Regions from separate parts of the Rossellomorea sp. NRS-1567 genome, predicted to be linked through region 1. Evidence: riboswitches for the same ligand, from Rfam matches in the RefSeq annotation. Region 1 holds a riboswitch; each other region holds the start of a gene.
The links. Region 1 has a riboswitch for thiamine pyrophosphate ahead of thiC (phosphomethylpyrimidine synthase ThiC). Riboswitches for the same ligand answer to the same signal wherever they lie in the genome.
Positions count from the first base shown of each region.

Region 2: linked by a shared signal. The riboswitch ahead of ACIFOD_RS18685 (ABC transporter substrate-binding protein) and the one ahead of thiC (phosphomethylpyrimidine synthase ThiC) in region 1 are both predicted to bind thiamine pyrophosphate.
Region 3: linked by a shared signal. The riboswitch ahead of tenA (thiaminase II) and the one ahead of thiC (phosphomethylpyrimidine synthase ThiC) in region 1 are both predicted to bind thiamine pyrophosphate.

Region 1 is NZ_JBITPL010000011.1:34,839-39,209, reverse strand. It holds gene ACIFOD_RS07185 (hypothetical protein) at 1-134, opposite strand, end outside; gene thiC (phosphomethylpyrimidine synthase ThiC) at 112-1,869, opposite strand; TPP riboswitch at 2,020-2,136, opposite strand; gene ACIFOD_RS07175 (copper homeostasis protein CutC) at 2,218-2,910, opposite strand; gene ACIFOD_RS07170 (ABC transporter substrate-binding protein) at 3,038-3,976, opposite strand; gene ACIFOD_RS07165 (hypothetical protein) at 3,997-4,371, opposite strand, start outside.
Region 2 is NZ_JBITPL010000025.1:109,327-114,913, reverse strand. It holds gene ACIFOD_RS18690 (phosphotransferase enzyme family protein) at 1-777, shown strand, start outside; TPP riboswitch at 855-966, shown strand; gene ACIFOD_RS18685 (ABC transporter substrate-binding protein) at 1,125-2,108, shown strand; gene ACIFOD_RS18680 (thiamine-binding protein) at 2,121-2,414, shown strand; gene ACIFOD_RS18675 (ABC transporter permease) at 2,411-3,172, shown strand; gene ACIFOD_RS18670 (ABC transporter ATP-binding protein) at 3,174-3,911, shown strand; gene ACIFOD_RS18665 (TatD family hydrolase) at 3,904-4,686, shown strand; gene ACIFOD_RS18660 (transcriptional regulator SplA domain-containing protein) at 5,566-5,587, shown strand, end outside.
Region 3 is NZ_JBITPL010000030.1:124,049-129,635, reverse strand. It holds gene ACIFOD_RS21055 (histidine kinase) at 1-233, shown strand, start outside; gene ACIFOD_RS21050 (response regulator transcription factor) at 230-829, shown strand; TPP riboswitch at 1,116-1,223, shown strand; gene tenA (thiaminase II) at 1,341-2,039, shown strand; gene ACIFOD_RS21040 (ECF transporter S component) at 2,032-2,610, shown strand; gene ACIFOD_RS21035 (ABC transporter ATP-binding protein) at 2,625-4,052, shown strand; gene ACIFOD_RS21030 (energy-coupling factor transporter transmembrane component T family protein) at 4,049-4,852, shown strand; gene ACIFOD_RS21025 (thiamine phosphate synthase) at 4,842-5,459, shown strand; gene thiO (glycine oxidase ThiO) at 5,466-5,587, shown strand, end outside.

The DNA of each region.
Region 1 (4,371 bases):
AAGACATGCCTGCAGTTTTCCTGAATGCTCTTCACTTCTTTTTCGAGTTGGATGACTCTCTGATTGAGCTTTACGATATCATTCTTCAATTTGAGTACATGACAAAGAGGTTCATCGATAGATGTTTGATCCATTTTCCACAAACTCCTTCGATTTTTCTTTCAATCCTTTTTCTATTTCCTTATGAGCATCATCAATGCTATTCTCCTTCATTCCCCTTATATCATGTGATATTCTCATTGAACAAAATTTCGGTCCACACATTGAACAAAAATGGGCCGTTTTTGCCCCTTCTGCAGGAAGTGTTTCATCATGATACTCCCTTGCACGTTCCGGGTCCAGGGATAAATTAAATTGGTCATTCCATCTAAATTCAAATCGAGCCTTAGAAACGGCATTATCCCTTACTTGTGCCCCTGGATGCCCTTTCGCCAAATCCGCTGCATGTGCTGCGATTTTATAAGCAATGACACCCTCTCGCACATCATCTTTATTCGGTAATCCCAGATGCTCTTTCGGTGTTACATAGCACAGCATAGCTGTTCCAAACCAACCGATCATGGCAGCCCCTATGGCGGAAGTAATGTGATCATACCCCGGTGCAATATCTGTCGTTAATGGCCCCAGGGTATAAAAAGGAGCTTCATGACATATTTCCATTTGCTTATCCACATTCTCTTTAATCATATGCATCGGTACATGACCAGGGCCTTCAATCATCACCTGTACATCATGCTTCCAAGCAATTTTGGTTAGCTCGCCTAATGTTTCAAGCTCGGCAAACTGTGCTTCATCATTCGCATCAGCGATTGATCCGGGCCTTAAACCATCTCCTAAGGAAACGGAGATATCATAGGCTTTTAAAATCTTACATATATCTTCAAAATGTGAATAAAGAAAGTTCTCTTTATGATGGGCAAGACACCATTGTGCCATGATTGAACCTCCACGGGAAACAATGCCTGTTGTACGCTCAGCCGTCAGCTGAATATACCGCAATAATACACCTGCATGAATGGTGAAATAGTCAACTCCCTGCTCCGCCTGTTCGATCAATGTATCCCTGTACACATCCCAAGTAAGATTCTCAGCAATTCCGTTTACTTTTTCAAGTGCTTGATAGATCGGGACCGTACCGACAGGGACAGGGGAGTTTCGAATGACCCACTCCCTTGTTGTATGAATGTTTTTACCTGTTGATAAGTCCATTATGGTATCGGCACCCCAACGAGTTGCCCACGTCATTTTCTCCACTTCTTCTTCAACGGAAGATGATACGGCAGAGTTTCCGATATTCGCGTTTATTTTCACATGAAAGTGACGACCGATGATCATCGGTTCACATTCAGGATGATTGATATTAGCAGGAATGATGGCCCTGCCCTTTGCTACTTCTTCTCTTACAAATGACGGATCAACATTTTCCCGGATAGCGATGAACTCCATTTCCGGTGTAATGATTCCTTTTTTCGCATAATGCATTTGAGTCACATTACGACCCATTTTCGCCCGCATTGGGGTACGTTTGATAGTAGGGAACGACTCTACGTTTGCACGAGGATCGTCTGATTTATAGCCGTTATCTTCCGGTTCGATGTCACGTCCGGGGTAAGCCGTGACATCCTGACGTTCTTGGATCCACTCTGTGCGAACGGAAGGTAATCCTTTATTAATATCGACTTGGTAATGCTCATCTGTATAAGGTCCGCTTGTATCGTATACACGAACCGGTTCATTTTCTTCCACGCCCAAGGTAACATTCGTCCTACTCAGTTCAATTTCTCTCACCGGTACATGTATGTCTGGCCTTGACCCTCCAACATATACTTTTTTACTGTTTTTAAATTGCGTTTTTAACTCGATTGCCACTTAACTTCTCCTCCTTTTGATTGGATCTTAGAAGTTACTGCGTCAGGCATCCCCATTGTTTAACAAAAGGACATGAAGACACAAAAAAAAGGTCCTGAATAATCAGAACCCGAAATGTCAAAAAGTAGTAAGCGCCTCAAAACACAAATAAACGCTTCCGTACTACTTCCCTACGCTGGTATCATCCAGATCAGGTTCAAAGGGTCAAAGAACTTATGCGTTCTCCTCTCAGTCCAAGCAATGTATCGGACTCCCCTAGTAGAAATATTGATAGTATTCTATTGTATTACATACTATTTTTACCATGATTTATTCTTTTTTCCAATAGTAGTATAGTAACAAATCATATTAGGACATAATCACATGTTTGATTTCCATTACCTTTTTAGAGTCTATACCTAATTCATAGCTCCCATTATGACGGACACCTGAACCTACATGATATTCTCTTGCTTTTAGCTTGCTGTGTATTTTTCCTATATTTTCCACAGTTAAACCAGAACCCGGCATGATAATGGGACCACCCATTTTCTCAATTTCCCTCATTTCACCAATCGTATCCAATCCCTTACTCACTTCAGATCTTCCCCCTGATGTGAGAATTCGATCAACGTTTAAGCCTGAATGGAATATTCCTTTACATAAGGCTACTGGATCATCGGAGAGGTCGATAGCGCGGTGAAAAGTAATCGATTGACCCTTCGCATTTTGTACGATCTCCTTTAAAGCGTGGGAATCAAGCTTACCTTCATGTGATAATGCGCCAAAAACGATGCCCCGGCCCCCCATTTCAACTATGGTTCTAACTTGTTCGGCCATGGTATGCAATTCATCAGACTGATACGAGAAAGATTTACTATGTAATCGGATCATAATCTGAACAGGAATCGAAACAGTCCTTAATACTTTTTCTATCACATGAAAATCAGGAGTTAATCCTCCCTCATGTATGGCAGACACCAATTCAAGTCGATCTGCTCCGGATGCTTCTGCAACTTTGGCATCCTCCTCATTCAAGACTATGACTTCCAGTTTGCTCATGTTGAATTCTCCTAACGTGATGATGTTACGTTAACTTTATCACAATGTTGAAGATTGTAGAACTTGAGATAAAAAAGACAATGATTCCACATACAAATCACTGTCTTCTCCAATCTAATATCTTACTTTATTCAGACAATAAATCCGGATACACCGTTTTTGCTGTTAGCTCAACGGCTTCGCCAATACGCGGTCCCGGTCTTGACATAATATCTGAGTCCAAGAAATGGATCTGGTCATTTTTCACTGCATGTACATCTTTCCAGCTTTCCCGGGACTTGATTTCGGCTGTCGGCTCGTCGACATACCCCACTGTCGTTAAAATCATATTAGGATTCCGTTTAATGATTTCTTCTTCGCCTACTTTCACCCAGCCTTTTTGGTCTACGAAAATATTATCTACCCCGGCCGTTTCCAGTATTTCCTGCTGAAACGTTTCTGCTCCTGCTGTATAAATATCCGGGGAGGGACTGATTTCAAAATATACTTGTTCTTTTTCCTTTAGTGTACTTACTTTTTCTTTCACATCTGAAATCTGTTGCTTGATGCCGTCTACCAATTCGTTCCCCTTCTTCTCTACTCCCATTACCGTTGCAATTTGTTCAATATCCCCATAAACATCTTCAAAGGTTTGGGCAGATTGAATGACGAATACGTTTAATCCTGCCTCTTCAAGTTGCTTCACTCCGGCATCATCTCCAGTGGTATATGCAATGACAACTTCGGGCTTTAGTGCAATGACCTCTTCAGCATTGACCGTCATGGAATCCGACACTCTTTTAATCTCCTTCGCTTCTTCAGGATAGTTGTCGAATTCAGTTGCCCCGACTACCTTATCTCCTGCTCCTATGGCAAAGAGAATCTCTGTGTTACTCGGCTGTAAGGAAATAACGGTTTCCGGCACTTTCTCAAAGCTAATCTCTTCTCCCCTGTCATCTGTCACAGAATAAGACTCATTTTCAGGCTTGACTTCCTTTGTGGATGTTACTTCTTCCCCATTGCTGCACCCTGCGAAAACAACCAGGATGATTGATAATAGTAAACTATTTAACCATGACTTTTTCATATTTCATCTTCCCCGCTTCTCTATTTTTTTTCGCTATACGATTTACTCACAAAAGGAATTTCTTCAATCCCTTCACATTTATTCACATACACAGCCATCACAAACAGGACATTTGCCAGTAAATGAGCGTACTTAAATAAAATGTTCTCCACTTTCATCTCAGTACTGACTTTATGTAAGGCACGGACGGACTTTTTTGCTTCACTGCGACAGGTATGAAGCGTACATGCGGCTGTACAGCCTTGAGGAAGGACAAAGGTTTGGATAAGGTCCTCGACTTCCAACACATAACGATCGTACATTTGGCTCAATTTATTCAAGTCCTCTTCCATGATGGCCGTCATTCCCCGCACCGAGCCATTGAGATGGTACGCCATCTCAGCTAAATATAGTAA
Region 2 (5,587 bases), on a different contig from region 1:
TTGAACTCTTCAGTGGAGAAGCGAATAGAAGAGCTGCTCTTAACTTCTTTTTTATTGGAAAACGGACTTCCTGTCGAAAGGCCACTGCTAACGGTCTCGCATCAGCCATATGTACGACAACATCAAGTTTTCTACTCTCTGTATCAAGCGCTGAAGGGGGTACCGGTACAAGTCTATTCCTTAACTTCTTTGAAAATGGTGGGTACATACCTATCCCAACTCCATGGCAGTCTAAAACAATACGTCTGTAAATTCGAGGTAGAAGAATGGAAAGTTGAAACACATTTGAGAGAGTGGATAAGCGTGCAGGATTCAACATTGATAGAAAGGTGGCGGGAAGGTTTTCTTGGCAGGCTGAATGATTGGTCTTTCTCCTATAGCAAATTGCCCCATCAACTCGTCCATAGCGACTGTCATCCGCGTAATATTCTCGTGAAAGAGGAAAGGGTGACAGGTATCATAGATTTCGAGAGGATACGAAAAGCACCCCGCATAGCAGATGTCTGTTACTTTCTTGCAGGGATGCTCAAAGACCAGGTTAAGCAGGGTGAGGATGAGCAAATTGAATGTATCCATACCTTTATGGAGGGCTATCAGTCCGATGGAACTTTAACTCAGGAAGAAAAGGAACTGATGCCATTCTTAGTCATTATCTTTCTTCTTCAATACACCTTTTTTTACAATCAAAAAGGGTATTCACACGTTGTATCTACATACATCCCGTTCATTAATAGGCTGTTAAATTCCGGTGATTATGAGAGGGTCTTTCAAATGTAAGTCTATTTAAGAGGAAATGCTTGAATATCCACCTTTTCTGTGGCAAAGTAGGGAAGAAGATAACGTTTAATTTTATAGTACAAGTGTAGGGGGACCGGTGTGGCCGGTTGAGATTGTATCCTGATAAGATACTGACCCTTTGAACCTGAACTGGCTGATACCAGCGTAGGAAACATTCTCTTAAACATTACATCATCATGTTTAACAATGCGTCCCTCGCTGAAGCTTGGGGCGCTTTTTGTTGTTGTGTCCTGACGGTCTAAGGTGTTTTACATTCATTCTCTCTACTAAGTGAAGAATAAGTATAAACGTTACAACTACATATAAGGATTTGAGGAGGAATCATGATGAAAAAATGGATGTATATCATCTGTTCTGTCTTTCTTTTAACTGCTTGCAGTGGTGGAGGAAATAAATCAGAACAGAAAGAAGGTCTTAAAAAGGTTACGGTTGTACTGGACTGGACACCGAATACCAATCACACTGGATTATACGTTGCGAAAGAAAAGGGATACTTTGAAGAGCAGGGGCTGGATGTGGATATCATCTTACCTGGTGAGGCAGGGGCAGATCAACTCGTTGCCTCGGGTAAAGCTGAGTTCGGGGTTGGATACCAGGAAAGTGTCACGCAAGCAAGGGTACAGGACGTACCACTCGTATCTATAGCTGCGGTCATACAGCATAATACATCCGGGTTTGCTTCACCTAAGGATAAGGGTATAACGACTCCAAAGGATTTTGAAGGGAAAAGTTATGGAGGATGGGGATCACCTGTAGAAAAAGCCGTCATGACGTCGATTATGAAACAAGAAAACGCAGATGTAGAGAAAGTGGATTTTGTAAACATGGGAGATACAGATTTCTTTACTGCCGTGAAACGGGATGTTGATTTTGCGTGGATCTACTATGGATGGACAGGGATTGAAGCAGAGCTTCGCGGTGAGGATTTGAATATGATGTACGTAAAGGATTACTCTGAAAAACTGGATTATTATACTCCTGTCTTGACGACGAATGAAAAGATGATTGAAAAAGACCCTGAAACGGTTAAATCATTTTTATCAGCTTCTTCAAAAGGCTATCAGTTTGCAATCGACAATCCGGAAGAGGCCGGTGGGATCCTATTAGATGAAGCTCCGGATCTTGATAAAGAATTAGTCATGAAGAGTCAGGAATGGCTGGCTCCTAAATACAAGGATGACGCTGACAGATGGGGAGAGCAGAAGCTGGAGGTTTGGGAAAACTATGCTTCATGGATGTATGATAACGATTTATTAGATAAGGAACTGGACAGTAAAAAAGCTTTCACAAACGAATTCTTACCAAAATAAGAGGTGAACAAAATGGGGAACGCACTCGTAAGCATACAAATTATTCCGAAGACGCAAAATGGTGAAGATGTTATACCATACGTGGATGAAGCCATCGCGATCATTGATAAATCAGGTGTCCGTTATGAAGTCCATCCTTTAGAAACGACCATGGAAGGGAATCTATCTGACTTATTTAAGGTGATTGAACAAATGAATGAACGAATGACTGAAATGGGCAGCTCAAACGTCATTTCTCAAATCAAGGTATTATATCAGCCTGCCGGGATTGAAATGAATCAATTGACGGAGAAGTATAAAGGATGAAAGCATGGATATCGAAAGGATGGAGACCCTTCTTGGTCATCATCCTTTTATTCATCATTTGGGAATTCACCATTAGAGTATTTGAGGTGCCGGCATGGCTAATGCCTTCACCTTCAGAAATATGGGCGGAAGGAGTCGCCTCATGGTCCACGTTTACAGGACACCTTGCTTCGACAACTCTCCTTACGATCGGAGGGTTTGTGATTGGATGTACAATTGGAATCGGGACATCAATGGGTCTGCACCTTCTGCCCAAGGTAAGAGAAGCGATATATCCACTTATGATTTTGTCTCAAAATATTCCGATTATCGTCTTGGCTCCTTTACTTGTTATCTGGTTTGGATTTGGACTATTGCCGAAAATCATTGTCATTACCTTGATCTGCTTCTTTCCGGTAGCGGTCTCTGCATTGGATGGATTCAGGCAGACAAACGCAGAGTACATCCTTTACATGAAAATGTCGGGAGCCACAAAAGGTCAAATCTTTCGAAAAGTTGAATGGCCCCATGCACTTCCTTCCATCTTCTCAGGATTGAAAATTTCAGCTACCTATAGTGTGATGGGGGCGGTGATTTCAGAATGGTTAGGTGCCCAGAAAGGGATCGGTGTCTATATGACTCTTGCCTCTTCTTCCTTCAGGACAGACAGGGTATTTGTAGCCATCTTTATGATTATGCTGCTCAGCCTGGTTTTCTTTGGAATCATTTTGTTATTAGAAAAAATCACCATTAAGTGGAACCGAAAGGAGGACAGATAACGTGACGACTTTATCCATACAAAATATGTCTAAATACTTTGATGGGGAGTTGATCCTCGATGAGCTTTCCATTCATGTTGAAGAAGGTGAGTTTGTCTCGATCCTCGGTCCTTCCGGGAGTGGGAAAAGCACGCTGTTTCACGTGATCGGCGGGTTATTCACACCCGATTCAGGGGATATTCAATTAGATGGAAAATCGATAAATGGTCAAAGAGGAACCATCAGTTATATGCCTCAAAGTCCGTCCCTCCTGCCGTGGAGGACCGTGATTGAGAATGTGATGCTTGGCCAGGAGTTACATGGGAAGAAAGATAGGGATAAAGCAATGAGCATGATTGAACGGGCAGGCCTAAAGGGATATGAGAATGCGTATCCTGATGAATTATCCGGTGGGATGAAGCAGCGGGTGGCGTTTATTCGTGCCCTTGTCAGTCCTCAATCCTTTTTATGCCTGGATGAGCCATTTTCGGCCCTTGATGAATTCACACGATTGGATATGCAGAAATGGCTCCTTTCCATTTGGGAGGAAGACTTGAGTTCTGTTCTATTTGTCACTCACAATATCGACGAAGCCCTGTTCCTGTCAGACCGGATCATTGTATTATCGACTCGGCCAGCCAGGGTGCAGAAGGAGTTCAAAGTACCATTTTCCCGTCCCCGCGACAAAGAGATCCTCTTATCGGAGGAGTTTCTGAAATGGAAAACGAGCATTTTTGAGGAGCTTTCTCAATATGTGTAAACCATCCTTGATTGATGCACATATTCACTTGGATTTATACGAAGGATATGAGCGTGATAAGATTCTGCAGGAACTTGAACTGTATTCTGTAGAAGCGCTCATATCTGTATCGTTCCATCTTCAATCGTCAAGGACAAACATAGATCTCTCAAGAAGAGATGCAAGGATCAAACCGGCTGCAGGTTTCCATCCGGAGCAGGAACTGCCTTCAGAAAGAGAAGTCGACGAGCTTCTATCATTGATTGAGCTGCATCAACAGGAAATAGTGGCAATTGGAGAAGTAGGGTTGCCTTATTATAAAATGGAAGAACATCCTGAAGTTGAAGTGGAGCCGTATATCGATCTCTTGGAACGGTTTATGATCCAATCAAAAAGGATCAACAAACCGATCATCCTTCATGCGGTGTATGAGCATGCACCCATTGTTTGTGACCTGTTAGAAAAGCACTCCATAACAAGAGCACATTTTCATTGGTTTAAAGGAGATAAAGAGACCATTGAAAGAATGATGCAAAATGGGTATTCCATCTCCATCACCCCTGATGTCCTTTATGAGCAGGAGATACAAGAGCTTGTTAAGAAGTACCCAATCGAGAAACTTATGGTTGAAACAGATGGTCCTTGGCGTTTTGAAGGCGTCTTTCAGGGAAGGATGACCCATCCCGGAATCATGCATCGGTCCATTGAAAAAATCGCCGAAATAAAACGTTTCAAAGAAGCAGAAGTATATAAGCAACTGTTAAAGAATACAACCGAATTTTATGGCATTTCCTAAATCAGGCTTCTCTTGCATCATTGGTGCAGGAGAAGTTTTTTTATAAGGTTTTTTCGCAAAGATTGATGTTTATTAAAATTGGACCTGCTTTGGCTCTGTCAATCAGTGTGTGCTGGATGGTGAAGGGAACTGCTTCGCTTTCCGCGGACGTTCGGCCGAGCCTCCTCAGCTTCGCTTCCGGGGTCTCGGCACGCCCGTACTTCCGCAGGAGTCTACGCAGTTTCCCTCACCATCTATAAGGGAATTTCGTGACAGAGCTTAAAAGTGACAATAGCAACCTATGTAAAACAGACTACTGCTTTCTCTATAAGAAGTTATTTACTGTGGGAACATTGTTTGATTCAATTGAAGTATAGTTCAATGATCTACCGATTTATGAGTTACCATAAAATTTTCTTTTACTCCTTTTTAGATAGTTTATTTTTGAATCAAACGCTCAACTTATATACAATAGGAGCTTTTTGTGTTTGTCTATCTATACTTATAGGCAGTAAGAATGTAGTAGCACAGAGTGGATTGTAGCGGAAGACACTTGACTCCTGCGGGAGATAGAGGAAAAGTCGAGACCCCACAGACGGAACGTCGAGGAGGCTCGACTTCCTCCCCGCGGAAAGCAAGTGGCTGGAGCGGAAAGGAACGGTCCATGTTTTCGTGCTATCACTCATTTAAAGGAGATAAAATTACTTTTATTAGAATCTGTACATTATCAGTGGGAGAGACCCGAAATGAGCGACGAGGATACTCACCGGCCGTACTTTCTCTGTGTAAATAGGGAACAATGTTTACGAAAAGAGCTTTTTATAAACATCTTTTACCATCATATTTATCAGTGAGATAACAAAAGATGATAGTAATGACGTTTAGGAAAAGGTGAAAAGAATGGAACTGAATGATCAATATA
Region 3 (5,587 bases), on a different contig from region 1:
ACTGTGAGCTAATCATTGAAGAGTCGGATAAAGAGATGACCATCATAGTGAAGGATGATGGTATGGGAATCGAGGGGGATTACACACTGTCTAAAGGCAGCGGCTTAATCGGGATGAGAGAACGGTTAGAATTTGTAAATGGGAGCTTAGACGTTTTTTCCGAGAATGGGACCACTTTGATTATGAGAGTGCCGAAAGTAATCAAGCAAACAGACAGGGAGGGAATGGAATGATTCGAATTGTTATTGCAGAAGACCAGCGAATGCTATTAGGTGCCTTAGGCTCGTTACTTAGTTTAGAGGATGATATGGAAGTGGTTGGAAAGGCGGGCAATGGAGAAGAAGCCATTGCCCTCGTCCACGAGCTGCAGCCGGATATTTGTATCATGGATATTGAAATGCCCAAAAAGACTGGTCTTGAAGCAGCAGAGGAATTAAAAGGCGAAAATTGCAAAGTGATTATCCTCACAACCTTTGCCAGGTCCGGTTATTTCCAGCGTGCATTAAAAGGTGGAGTGAAGGGTTATTTGTTAAAGGACAGCCCAAGTGAAGAACTGGCGTACTCGATTCGTCTTGTCATGGAGGGTAAACGTATGTATGCACCAGAGCTCATGGACGATGTGTATAGCGAAGAGAACCCCCTGACAGACCGTGAAAAAGAAGTGTTGGAGCTGGTTGCTGACGGGAAAAACACGAAGGAGATAGCCGATGAGCTCAGCCTCAAAACGGGTACCGTCCGAAACTATATCTCAACCATACTCGACAAGCTTGAAGTTAAAAATCGAATCGAAGCCATCACTCAATCAAAAGAAAAAGGATGGTTTAAATGATGGGCAGGGACGGACCTCCAATATGGAGGTCCGTCCCTGCTTTTATTTTAGTGTTTATTAATTTTTAATCTATTGATTGTATATATATAATTGCGGCAGTCGCCTAATTATGCTTTACAAGAGCCACATTCTAAAAAGAAGTTCATTTAAATTTATAAATGGGTATCCTTTGATATGATTGGTTTTGTATGGAAAGGACAAAGTGAAAATGATGAAAGGTTTTCTTTTTGGTGTTGACAAGTAAAAGAATCGTGGTACGATAGCATCGAATACAAAATTTCATAGGACGATCCACTAGGGGTGCCTTCTAAAAGGCTGAGATTAAAGTGTGACTTTAAGACCCTTTGAACCTGATCTGGTTGAGACCAGCGTAGGGAAGTGGTGTTTGACGGTCACATAGAATCGAATTCTATCAAACTGATCTCAAGCCACTTTCTGTATGCGGTATGCATAATGAAAGTGGCTTTTTTTGTTGCCCATTTCGGGTCGTCTGGAAAAGGAGAAAGATACTATGTCATTTACAGCGTACTTAAGAAACGAAGTGAAGGAAATTTGGGAAGCGAGTTTTCACCATCCTTTTGTTAAAGGTATCGGGGATGGAACCCTCCCCCTTGAAAACTTCAGATACTACATTCTGCAGGATGCCTATTACCTCTCACACTTTTCGAAGGTGCAGGCACTTGGTGCAGCCAAAGCAACAGATTTACATACTACATCGAGAATGGCAACACACGCAGTAGGAACGAATGAAGCAGAGCTTTCCCTTCATGAAAATTTCTCAAACCGTTTAGGGATTACGGAAGAAGAAAAACGGCAGTTCAACCCTGCTCCTACTGCCTATGCCTACACGTCGCATATGTATCGTTCCGCACAGTATGGAGGTCTCGCAGATATTCTGGCGGCAATACTCCCCTGCTACTGGTTATATTATGAGATCGGTGAACGCTTGAAATCATGTACACCTGAGGAGGCCATTTATCAGGAGTGGATCGCAGCTTATGGTGGAGAATGGTTTCGGGAGTTAGTGGATGAACAGATTCAGCGACTGGATGGATTGGCAGAAACGATGACACAAACAGATAAGGAAAGAATGAAAGAGAATTTCATTTTGAGCAGCATTTATGAATTACAGTTTTGGGAAATGGCATACACACTGGAGCAGTGGCCGTTTCAGTCATCTCTGGGCAAAGAAGGTAGAATACATGTCTAAATTAAAGCTGACAGACATTTTAGTAACGGTCGTGATCTCCATAGGTTTTGGGATTATCTATAAGCTATGGGGACCGGTTTACAACTTGTTAAAGCCATTTGGATTGCATGCTGATCAACTGATCTATGGTATGTGGTTCATGGCGGCAACCGTTGCTTTTTTAATCATTCGGAAACCAGGCGTCGCACTTCTGGCAGAGATTGCAGCCTCTTCAGGGGAATTTCTCATGGGAAGTGAATGGGGTCTCGAGGTACTATTGTTCGGTTTAATCCAAGGTTTGTTTGCAGAGTTGATTTTTCTTATCACCCGCTATAAGCGTTATGATGTCATCATCATTTGTATAGCAGCTGTGGGTTCAGCATTTGGCTCAATTCTGATGGACTACTTTAAGGGATACATGGGAGACCTGGTTTTGTGGAATTTATCTCTATTTATTGGTGCCAGATTGATAGGATCCATCGTGATAGCAGGCATAGGTGCCTTTTATCTCGTTAAGGCTCTGGAGAAAACGGGGGTAACCAGTTTGGTCAGACGTGCAGACCAAAAAGATTATGATGCCCTGAATCAGTAAAGGAGGGAAGGACGATGCATGTTGAAAATCTGCGCCTTACATTTTCCGGTTCAGATAAACTGATGTTTAAAGACGTAAGCCTTACGATTGAAGACGGGGAAAAGGCATTGCTGCTCGGGCCATCTGGTTGTGGCAAATCCACACTCCTCCAGGTTTTATCCGGTGTCATACCCCATTCGATAGATGTGCCGATGAAAGCTGACTCGATTGAGCGTCCTGAATCTTTCGGGTATGTCTTTCAAGATCCGGATGCTCAATTTTGTATGCCCTATGTAGATGAGGAAATTGCCTTTGTTTTGGAGAACAACCAGATTCCAAGAGACGAAATGCGAGAGATAATTAAAAATCTGTTAGAGAAAGTGAATTTAAGTCTGACGGATTCCCATACAAAAATCTCCACTCTATCAGGGGGAATGAAGCAAAAATTGGCCATTGCTTCTGCTCTTGCGCTCCATCCCCAAACACTATTTCTGGATGAGCCTACAGCCATGTTAGACGAAGAAAGCACAAAATCTGTATGGGAAACAGTGAAGACGACATGTAAAGATAAAACGTTACTTATCGTTGAGCATAAGCTGAGTCACGTACTAGAGATCATTGATCGTATTATTCTTTTCGATGCTAATGGAAGGATAGTGGCTGATGGACCAAAGGCTCACATTTTATCAAATTTCAAGGAAACATTGAAAATAGTCGGGGTATGGTATCCGGAAGCGTGGAATGATTATCTTTCTTCACACCCTCCGGAGAAGGTTGCCCCGTTTGGAAAAACGAATTTAAAGCTGGAGAACTTTAAAGGGTATATACAAAAAGAGGAAAAAATCCAACTCCAAAATGCCGTCAGCTTTAAAGGTGAATGGATTGCAATCACCGGAAAGAACGGAGCCGGGAAATCAACATTACTCCACAGTCTCATGAAATTCATCCAAACGACCGGTACGTATGAATTATATGGAAGACAGGTGAAAGGAAAGAATGTTCCAGAGGAATGTACGTTTGTTTTTCAAAATCCCGAGTTTCAGTTTGTGACACACAGTGTGTTTGATGAAGTTGCGTATACTTTTCGGCGGGGGAAAGTGGATGAAGGAAGAGTGGAGGAAAAGGTGCATGCACTATTGAAGCGATTCAAGCTTGATCCATACAAACATCATCATCCCTATCATTTATCCATGGGGCAAAAGCGCAGGTTAAGCGTCGCAGCGTCACTTGTCAGGAATAAAGATATTCTATTATTGGACGAACCGACCTTTGGCCAGGATTCTCAAAATACGTTTGCGTTACTTGAGATGCTTCGAGACTATCAAAAAGAAGGATATACCATTCTGATGGTGACACATGATGAAAATATCATTACTCACTTTGCATCCAGAGTATGGGTCATTGAAAATGGGCGTCTCACCCAGGATTTCTTTAATGAGATTGCTGGTAGTAAAGCAATATGAATATAGAAATCGAGCATAGAGAAACCTGGCTCCATCAAATCAATCCCAGCTTTAAGCTCTTGACCTTGATCGGGATTTTTGTATTTCTGCTTTTTATTCATTATCTTAACTTGTTGTTATATTTGAGCTTTCTCTTTTTTCTCCTGTTATGGGTTTTCTCAGGGTATTCATATAGAACCGTCAGTTTAATGATTTTACCCTTTTTTCTTGTTTTCATCTCTACAGCTTCATCAATGATTTTATTTGGGAAAGGTGAAACAACATGGATGAAATGGGGATTGATCCACATTACCGAAGAGAGCTTTTATCGGGGGATCCATGTTGGATTGCGTACCATCGTATTCGCTATATTGGGATTACTATTTGCTCTCACTACGAGACCGGTGAAGCTTTTCTACTCCCTCATGCAGCAACTGAGATTAAAACCTAAGTATGCGTATAGTTTTATGGCCGGATTCAGATTAATCCCCATTATGATTGAAGAATTCTTCACGATACGAAACGCGATGAGAGTCAGGGGAGTTGAAGAACGGAGAGGAATAAGGCACGTATTCCATAAATTGAAATCGTATTCCATACCCCTGCTTGCCCAGAGCATCAGAAGAGCTCACAGAATTGCCGTAGCCATGGAAACAAAGGGTTTTAAAGGAAGTGGGCAACGAACCTATTACTACAGAGTAACCTTTTCCAAATATGATGGATACTTCTTGGGGAGCATTCTCATCATGATTGCGCTCAGTTATTATTTTTCTATCCATCTACCTATTTTTCCGACGGGAGATGTTCGCTATGGGAATTGAAACGAGAAAACAATTACATGTGATTTCAACAGGAAAACAATCAGTGGAAGAATTAGTGAAAATCTCGAAGTCCGTTTATCCATATCTCGACATGCTCCACCTTCGCGAAAAGCAGTGGACGGGGAAAGAAATGGCTGTGGCCATAGATCGACTAGTAGCAGCAGGAGTTCCATTAACAAAATTATGTGTCAATGATCGGGCAGACATTGCCTTTATGAAGAATGTAAGAGGGGTGCAGCTTGGCCAGCAAAGTGCGGATATCAGCTTAGTGAAGAGTACTTTTCCTTCCTTACAGATTGGAGCTTCTGTCCATTCCGTGGAAGAAGCACAACAGGCAATGGTAAGCAGAGCGGATTACCTGCTCTATGGAAATATCTATTCTACCTCTTCAAAGCGGGGTATGCCTGGAAGAGGTTTGGCAAGCTTAGAAAAAGTGGTTCAAACCCTCCCGATTCCCACTATTGCCATAGGAGGCATTACACCTGAACGCGTATGTGAGGTTACGGGAACCGGAGCAAAAGGAGTCGCTGTCTTATCAGGTATTTTGCTTTCAAAAGATCCATTAGATGCAGCCCGATCCTATTATAAACAATTACACAGGGGGTGAGGTAGCTTGATAAAACAGTATGATGCTTTGATTGTTGGTGGAGGGGTGATAGGCTGCTCCATTGCTTATCAAATGTCCAAAAGAGGAAAGAAAGTTCTCCTGATAGAGAAGGATAGACTGGCAGGAAA